2 linked regions of the Puniceibacterium sp. IMCC21224 genome follow. Each later gene encodes a partner of the first gene's protein in a complex. Links are inferred from orthologs where the notes say so. Each region holds a gene or a part of one and is shown in the gene's direction. Other genes may lie near its edges.

Evidence for each region. The genes of interacting proteins can lie anywhere in the genome.
Region 2: the proteins of xseA (region 1) and IMCC21224_RS06370 are in contact, whole or in part, in a cryo-EM structure (PDB 8TXR), measured with the Escherichia coli proteins. The link is inferred for Puniceibacterium sp. IMCC21224 from one-to-one orthologs.

Annotation. Positions count from the first base shown.
Region 1 is NZ_LDPY01000001.1:3,003,032-3,007,515, reverse strand. Bases 996-3,895 are described here. They hold xseA (exodeoxyribonuclease VII large subunit), read left to right. Parts: upstream 996-1,620; coding sequence 1,621-3,171; downstream 3,172-3,895. Other genes in these bases: IMCC21224_RS13890 (alkane 1-monooxygenase), read right to left, coding at 3,835-3,895; IMCC21224_RS13895 (hypothetical protein), read right to left, coding at 3,390-3,788; purD (phosphoribosylamine--glycine ligase), read right to left, coding at 996-1,507. Outside these bases: IMCC21224_RS13910 (VCBS repeat-containing protein), read left to right, coding at 1-192; more of purD, read right to left, coding at 245-995; more of IMCC21224_RS13890, read right to left, coding at 3,896-4,484. UniProt on the Escherichia coli protein: Bidirectionally degrades single-stranded DNA into large acid-insoluble oligonucleotides, which are then degraded further into small acid-soluble oligonucleotides.
Region 2 is NZ_LDPY01000001.1:1,384,850-1,389,321, forward strand. Bases 1,032-3,919 are described here. They hold IMCC21224_RS06370 (exodeoxyribonuclease VII small subunit), read left to right. Parts: upstream 1,032-2,298; coding sequence 2,299-2,541; downstream 2,542-3,919. Other genes in these bases: IMCC21224_RS06360 (response regulator), read left to right, coding at 1,032-1,294; IMCC21224_RS06365 (histone deacetylase family protein), read left to right, coding at 1,379-2,302; IMCC21224_RS06375 (polyprenyl synthetase family protein), read left to right, coding at 2,543-3,409; dxs (1-deoxy-D-xylulose-5-phosphate synthase), read left to right, coding at 3,491-3,919. Outside these bases: IMCC21224_RS06355 (MarR family winged helix-turn-helix transcriptional regulator), read left to right, coding at 84-596; more of IMCC21224_RS06360, read left to right, coding at 593-1,031; more of dxs, read left to right, coding at 3,920-4,472. UniProt on the Escherichia coli protein: Bidirectionally degrades single-stranded DNA into large acid-insoluble oligonucleotides, which are then degraded further into small acid-soluble oligonucleotides.

The DNA of each region.
Region 1 (4,484 bases):
AACCATCGTATCGGCTGGGACCATATCGAGAGCGGAATTCGCGACTGTGGTGCAGGCCTTGAAATGATCATGGCCGATGGTGGTTGGCAGCGGGTGATGGTGGCACGTCTGGACAACGACCGGCTGACGGCAAGGGTCGTTGGACCCTATTCGGGTCTTCAAAGCATTGAAAAGGCGCTGAGCTGCGACTGATTTGGCCGTTGTCCCCGCCCTGCGGTGGGCAACGCGGCTGGATCCACTGACCCTAGAGCGCGCGCCAGCCAATGTCGCGACGGCAGAACCCTTCGGGCCAGTTGACCTGATCAATGAGGGCATAGGCACGATCGCGAGCCTCTTGCAGGGTTGTGCCACGGGCTGTGGCGTTCAGCACGCGGCCGCCGGTGGCGATCATCCCGCCCGGCGCGTCTGTTGTGCCTGCATGAAACATCATCGACCAGCTGCCCTCGGGCAATGAGTCGAGGCCCGCGATGACGCTGCCTTTGACATAGTCCTCGGGGTAGCCCTGCGTCGCCATAACCACTGTCAGGGCGTGGTCGTCGGCCCAGTTGACCTGCGCTGATGCAAGGCGGCCTTCGGCGCAGGCGTGCAGCAGGTCGAGCACCTGCGCGCCCAGCCGCATCATGAGCACCTGACATTCAGGATCGCCGAAACGGGCGTTGTATTCCACCAGACGTGGTGCGCCATCCTCGATCATCAGACCAGCATAAAGCACCCCCTGATACGGTGTGCCGCGTCGGGCCATTTCGGCCATAGTCGGTCGGATGATTTCGTCCATCGCACGGTCGGCGATGGCCTGGCTTAGCACGGGAGCGGGGGAATAGGCGCCCATGCCGCCGGTATTGGGGCCGGTGTCGCCCTCGCCCACGCGCTTGTGGTCCTGCGCCGTGCCGATGGGCAGCACGTCTGTACCGTCGCAGAGAACAAAGAACGACGCCTCTTCGCCGGCCATGAATTCCTCGATTACGACTTCAGCGCCGGCCGCGCCAAAAGCGCCGTCAAACATGTGGTCGATGGCGGCTGTGGCTTGTTCATCGGTTTCGGCGATGATGACGCCTTTGCCGGCGGCCAGTCCGTCGGCCTTGATCACCAGCGGGGCGCCCTGTTGGCGGGCATAGGCATGGGCCGACGCCGCGTTGGTGAAATGACCATAGGCGGCGGTCGGAGCACCTGCGGCGGCGCAGATTTCCTTGGTGAAATTCTTTGAGGCTTCGAGTTGTGCTGCGGCTGCTGAGGGGCCAAAGACCAGCAGGCCGGCTTCGCGCAGACGATCACCGACGCCGGCGGCCAGCGGCGCTTCGGGGCCGATAATGACAAATTCGATGAGGTTTTCGTCGGCGAACTGGACCACTGCACCGCCGTCGTTGATGTCGAGCGCCGCACATTCCGCGATCCGTGCGATCCCGGCATTGCCTGGTGCGACGATCAGCTTGTCGCATTTTGGGTTCTGCATCACCGCCCAGGCCAAGGCGTGTTCGCGCCCGCCACTGCCGAGAATGAGGATGTTCATGGGCGCTCTCCTGCTTGGCCTTGCCTGCCGGGCGTTCTAAGGTTGGAGGACGACAAGAGCAAGCTAGGTCCGCCCACCCCCCGGTGTGCGTGACCGAACAAGTGGGGTAAGGAATGTCCGATCTGATCGACGATGCGCCGTCTGATGGCGGCAATGCGCCGGAATTCACTGTTTCCGAACTGTCTGGCGCGGTCAAACGGACGATCGAGGGCGAATTCGCCTTTGTCCGGGTGCGGGGTGAGGTCGGGCGGGTGTCGCGACCACGTTCGGGACATGTCTATCTGGATCTCAAGGATGACCGGGCTGTCATCTCGGGCGTGATGTGGAAGGGCACGGCGTCAAAATTGCAGACCCAGCCCGAAGAGGGGATGGAAGTGATCGCCACCGGGCGGCTGACCACGTTCCCGGGCCAGTCGAAATACCAGATTGTGATTGAGGATATCCGCCCTGCCGGCATGGGCGCGCTGATGGCAATGCTGGAAAAGCGCAAGGCGATGCTGGCGGCCGAGGGTCTGTTTGCACCGGAACGCAAGCAAGCGCTGCCGTATCTGCCCGAGGTGATCGGCGTCGTGACTTCGCCGTCGGGCGCGGTGATTCGCGATATTCTGCATCGGTTGCGCGAAAGGTTCCCGCGCAAGGTGCTGATCTGGCCGGTTGCAGTGCAGGGGGCGAAATGCGCGCCCGAGGTGGCGCGGGCGATTGCGGGGTTCAATGCTCTGACCCCCGGGGGGATGGTGCCGCGTCCGGATCTGCTGATCGTTGCGCGCGGCGGCGGGTCGATCGAGGATCTGTGGGGCTTTAACGAAGAAATCGTGGCGCGGGCCGCAGCGGCAAGTGACATTCCGCTGATTTCAGCCGTGGGTCATGAGACCGACACCACGCTGATTGATTTTGTGTCGGACAAGCGCGCGCCGACGCCGACCGCTGCGGCGGAACTGGCGGTGCCGGTGCGGTTGGATCTGTTGGGCTGGCTCGGGGATATGCAGGCGCGGCTGGGACGGTCGGTTGGGCAGCGGCTTGATGTCAGGGGGCAGCGGTTGCGGGATCTGGCGCGGGCGATGCCTCGGGCTGAGACGTTGCTGGATGGGCCGCGCCAGAGGCTGGACACGCTGTCCGACCGGTTGCCGCAGGCGCTGATCCGGTCTGTACAGCTGCGTCGGGTGCAATTGTCAGAGCGCACCGGCAGTCTGCGTCCCGCGCTGTTAACGCGCGGGCTGGATTCAGAGCGGCGCAGGCTGGGCGAGCGGTCGGGCCGGATTGATCCGGCGTTGGTGCGTCTGATGGCGGCACGTCGCGAATCGCTGAAACTGCGGTCGGATCGGCTGAGCCTGCGCGGGGTTCAGCGCGATCTGGCAGCGGGGCGTGAGCGTTTGGTCGGGCTGGAACGGCGGTTGTCGGAGACCGGACGCGGGCAGCTTCGAACCTTGCGGGGGCGGTTGGACGCGGTTGAGCGGTTGCGTCTGACATTGGGATACGAGGCGACGCTTGAGCGGGGCTTTGCCGTGGTGCGCGGCGACGGTCAGGTGGTCACAACGCGCGCAGCGGCGGCGGCGGCCTCGGGGCTGGAGATCCAGTTTGCTGATGGCCGGTTTCGGATTGGCGGCACCGCTCCGCGCAAATCCGCCCCCAAACCGCCGGAACAGGGGTCCCTGTTCGGCGAGTAAGCGCAGGCTGACCCGGCGGAGTGCGCCCGGCGGCGCACGCATGTCATCTCGGCGGTGAAAGAGTCACCACCTCGGCGCGTGTGGCGATCTGACATGCGTTGTCGGGCGGTAGGATTGGCTGCTCTGTTGCTGTCTTGGCCGCGACCGGACATATTTTCTGTTATTTGGGGGGCGAGCGAGGTCGGTTCGAGCAACGGGGTGGCTGGAGGTACCTCGGGTCAGACCCCGACCTCGGGTCCGTAGCACAGCATCGGATCGTCGTCCTGGCGGGCCTCGTAAAGAGTGGTTGCCGTCTGATCGTTTCTGAACACTGCGCGCAGTCCGGTGCCTTCGCGGTAAAAGCTCCAGCATTGGGGAGCTGGGTTGTCGTCATAGACAAAACAGATCTGGTCGGCCTCTTCGTACCATATCCCATCCTTGCATTGCCCATCGAGAAACGACCAGCGGACGCGGCGATCCGGCAAATATTCCTCGACCCCGTAGGAGGCACCGTTTTGGCCGAAGTAGAGCGTCTTTCCGGTCACGTACGCTTCGAATTGCGATCCGCTCATCACAGATTGCGCAGTTGCAGGGGAGGTCAGAGCCAGGGTGGCGAGGACGGTAAGGGCAAATCTCATGACGCTACCCTGACATGTTCGGCGCGGGCTTGGAACCGCTCTCGCTTCACGGTTTTGCGTTCTGTGTCGCGTCATCCGCAGACCAGTGGTGTGCCCGGTTATCCATCATTCGCCGCCACAGAGCCGGGGCCAGCGCGATCACCGCCATGACAGGTAATGAGTGTGGCAGGATCGGCATGACGTCGCGGTTTATGCTGAGCCCTGGATAGGGGCGGGACGGGTGGGCGTGATGGTCAGAATGGCGCGGCGCGTTCAGCATCAGCGCTGACGAAAAACCATGCGGGGCATTCCAGCTGTGGGCGGGACCCACGGGTTCGGGTCGGCCATCTGCCCGCAAAGACCGGCGCAACCCGTAGTGTTGAACGTAATCCGACAGCAGCAGTTGAATCTGTGCATAGACCGCAAGTCCGAGCAGCACGGCCACGCCGACGGTGCCCCCCAGCAAGGCAGCCAAGGTCACAGAAGCAGCGGCCCCGATACCGTAGGCGGCATAAGGATGCAGTGTAGCGGCGGGCCGCTGCGCCCGCAGCGCGCGTTCGGCCCGCAGCCCGGCGCGAAACGATCCGGTCCAGGCGCGCAGGGCGAAGGCATAGAACCCTTCGCCCAGACGCGCCGAGTTGGGGTCGGCATCGGTCGCGGCGTGAACGTGGTGGACACGCGGATGGGCCGAGGCATGGTGACCAAAAAGCAGCGAGC
Region 2 (4,472 bases), 1.6 Mb from region 1 along the record:
GGCTCGCTACCAGTTCAGACTTGGAATGTCAACAAGGCTGACTTAAAGTGATCAATAATCGGACGATTTGTGAAAGGTATGCCATGGCTGAGGCGCAAGGGGCGCAGACCCATGGGGGCGAATCGCTCCTGTTTCTGACGGACGAACAACTGCGGCAGGGGATCGAGGCGATGTTCTTTGCCTATCGCGGCTTTACGGCGGATCCTGACCGGATTCTGCAGGGCCTGTCCTTTGGCCGGGCGCATCATCGGGCGCTGCATTTTATTCATTGCGCGCCGGGGACGACGGTGAATAACCTGCTGACAATTCTGGGCGTAACCAAGCAATCGCTGAACCGTGTATTGCGCGCACTGATCGAAGAAGGTCTGGTCGAAAGCCGGGTCGGGCGTGTCGACAAACGCGAGCGGCATCTGCACCTGACCGAGGCCGGGCAGGCGCTGGAGCGCGAGTTGTCGGATGCACAGCGGGCGCGGATGCGGGCGGCGTACCGCAACGCTGGGCCCGATGCTGTAGCCGGTTTCAGAAAGGTGTTGGAGGCAATGATGGATACCGAGATGCGGCGCCAGTATCACGGCCTGCGGGAGGGCCGGGGATGAGCGATCCTGATGCCCACCTGCTGATCGTCGACGATGACGAACGTATTCGCGGCTTGTTGCAAAAATTCCTGATCCGTAGCGGGTTTCTGGTAAGTGCCGCGCGCGATGCGGCGCATGCCAGACGCATTCTGGCCGGGCTTGATTTTGATCTGATCGTGCTGGATGTGATGATGCCGGGTGAGGATGGTGTCAGCCTGACACGGGGTATTCGCGAAACCTCGATCACGCCGATTCTGCTGCTCACCGCCAAATCCGAGACCGAGGACCGGATTGCTGGGCTTGAGGCGGGGGCGGATGATTATCTGGCCAAACCGTTCGAGCCAAAGGAATTGCTGCTGCGGATCAACGCGATCCTGCGGCGGATGCCTGACACCAGCGCCAAGGACGCGGCACCTAAACTGCTGACATTGGGGCCGATCCGCTATGACATCGAACGTGGAGAGATGTGGCGCGGCGACGATCTGGTTCGATTGACCGGCACCGAAAACCAGTTGATGCGGATCTTTGCCGCGCAGCCCGGGGCCGCAGTCAGCCGGACCAAGCTGGTCGAGGATCTGGGTCGCGATCGCAGTCAGAGTCAGGAACGCGCGGTCGATGTGCAGATCACTCGTCTGCGTCGCAAGATTGAGGCAGACCCGAAACAGCCGCGGTATCTGCAAACTGTGCGCGGCGAAGGCTACATGCTTGCCCCCGACTGACCAGCCTGTCTGGGGCGTCTATTCTGGTTTTACCTGCCCTAAGCCACGGACCAGGACTCATTTCTGCATCAAGGAACTGACCGAATGACTGCTCTGATCACGCATGCCGATTGTCTGAACCACGTGACGCCAGAGGGGCACCCTGAGCGGGTGGCGCGGCTCGAGCATGTGTTGCATGCGCTTGCGGGGCTGGATTTGAATCGAATATCGGCGCCGCTGGCCACGGATGCCGATGTGTTGCGCATTCATCCGCAACGCTATCTTGATCGGATTGAGGGAGGGGTGCCAATGCAGGGATCGGCACAACTGGACGCAGACACATGGCTGTCCCCCGGTTCGGAACAGGCGGCGCGGCGCGGCGCAGGGGCGGTCTTGAGGGCGGTGGATCTGGTGCTGGGGGGCGAGGAGACAAATGCGTTTTGTGCCATTCGTCCGCCGGGCCATCACGCGGAGTCCGAGACTGCGATGGGGTTTTGCCTGTTCGGCAATGCTGCGCTGGCGGCGAAATATGCGTTGGATCATCATGGGTTGGCACGGGTTGCTGTGGTGGATTTCGACGTACATCACGGCAACGGCACGCAGGATCTGCTGTGGGACGAGCCACGCGCGTTGACGATCACCAGCCAGCAGATGCCGCTATGGCCGGGCTCTGGCGCGCCGTCCGAACGCGGTGCGCATGACAATGTGCTGAATATTGCGCTGCCGCCGGAAAGTGACGGGGCGGTGATGCGCGCCGCCTATGAGGCGCAGGTTCTCCCGCGCCTGCGCGGCTTTGCGCCGGACCTGATTATCCTCTCTGCCGGGTTTGACGCCCATCAAGACGATCCGCTGGCATCGCTGAATTGGAGCACGGACGATTTCCGCTGGCTGACACGCGAACTCTGCACATTGGCGGCGCAATTGTGTGGTGGTCGGCTGGTCTCGACTCTTGAAGGTGGCTATGATCTTGAGGCGCTGAGCGCCTCGGCGCTCGCCCATGTCGAAGAATTGCTGGAGGCGTCTAAATGACCGACACACCCGTCGAAGAAATGAGCTTTGAGCAGGCGATGGCCGAATTGGAGCAGGTCGTTGGTCAGCTTGAGCGGGGCGATGTCGCGCTGGAACAGTCGATCACGCTGTACGAACGTGGCGCGGCGCTGAAAAAGCGGTGCGAGGCCAAGCTCAAAGATGCTGAGGAAAAGGTGGCGGCGATCACGCTGGATACCGAAGGCAATCCCACAGGCACAAAGCCCGTCGAGGGGCTGTAATGTGTTTCAGGACGATCTAGGCCGGGTTGCGTCCGCGATTCAGGCGGGGTTTGACCGGCTCCTTGACGATTTTCCAGACCTGCCGATGGCGCAGGGAATGCGCTATGCAACGCGAGGCGGCAAACGTCTGCGCGGGTTTCTGGTGATCGAGGGGGCGCGCCTGCATGGCGTCGGGCAAGATCGCGCATTATGGCCCGCCATGGCGATTGAGGCGGTGCATGCCTATTCGCTGGTGCATGATGATTTGCCCTGCATGGACGATGACGCGCTGCGACGCGGGTTGCCGACCGTGCATATCAAATGGGACGAAGGCACCGCCGTGTTGGTTGGGGATGCGCTTCAGGCGCTGGGGTTTGAGCTGGCCGCGCATGAAAACGTCGGGCCCGCCGAGGTTCGCGCCAACCTCGCGCTTAGTCTGGCCCGTGCCAGCGGTGCACGGGGCATGGTGCTGGGGCAGGCGCTGGATATTGCGGCCGAAACGACTGGCGTGCCGCTGACGCTGGACCAGATCACCGCGCTTCAGGTCGGCAAAACCGGCGCGCTGTTCTGCTGGGCGGCTGAGGCGGGCGCGCGGCTTGCCGGGGCTGACATCGCGCCGCTGGGGGCGTATGCCAGCGCGCTGGGACTGGCATTCCAGATCACCGACGACATTCTGGATGTTGAGGGCGACGCAGCGACTGTCGGCAAGGCGGTGGGCAAGGATGCGGACGCAGGCAAGGCCACTTTTGTGTCGCTGCTGGGCCTGGACGGGGCAAAACGCCGTGCAACAGAGCTGGTTGAGGAAAGCTGCGCTGCGCTAACTGTGTACGGCGACGCGGCGGAGAACTTGAAGCAGGCGGCCCGGTTCGTTATTGCCCGCCGGAACTGACGCAGCGTTCAGCGTCGCGGCACTGACAGCGATGCCCACGGTGCGGGGGCGATCACAACCGGCCATAAGAAGGAGGCGCGCATGTCGTCCAGACCACAGACCCCGCTGCTCGATACGGTGCATGTGCCCGGCGACCTCAAACCGCTGAGCGATGCGGATCTGCATCGGCTGGCGCAGGAATTGCGCGCCGAGACGATCGCCGCCGTCTCAGAAACCGGTGGCCATCTGGGCGCGGGTCTGGGTGTGGTCGAACTGACCGTCGCGCTGCATGCGGTGTTTGATGCGCCGCGTGACAAGATCATCTGGGACGTCAGCCACCAGTGTTACCCGCACAAGATCCTGACCGGGCGCCGTGATCGGATTCGCACGCTGCGGATGAAGGACGGGTTGTCGGGATTCACCAAACGGTCAGAAAGCCCCTATGACCCGTTCGGTGCGGCACATTCCTCGACCTCGATCTCGGCGGCGCTAGGATTTGCCGTGGCGCGCGATCTGGGCGGAGCGAGCGAAACCGGACATGGCGACGCCATCGCGGTGATCGGCGACGGGGCGATTTCGGCGGGCATGGCCTATGAGGCGATGAACAACGCGGGCCATCTGAAAAAGCGGTTAATCGTGATCCTGAATGACAACGACATGAGCATCGCGCCGCCCGTTGGCGCAATGTCGTCCTATCTATCGCGGCTGTATGCCGAAGCTCCGTTCCACGACCTCAAGGCCGCCGCCAAAGGTGCGGTCAGTCTGTTACCAGAACCGTTCCGGCTGGGCGCACAGCGGGCCAAGGATCTGCTCAAGGGCATGGCCGTTGGCGGCACCTTGTTCGAGGCGCTGGGGTTTTCCTATCTCGGGCCGATCGACGGGCATGATCTGGATCAGCTGTTGCCGGTGCTGCGCACGGTCAAGGCGCGCGCCACGGGCCCGATCCTGATTCATGTGCTGACCCAAAAAGGCAAGGGCTATGCCCCGGCCGAGCAGGCCGTGGACAAGGGCCACGCCACGGCCAAGTTCGATCTGGTCACCGGGGCGCAGAAAAAGGCGCCGTCCAACGCGCCTAGCTATACCT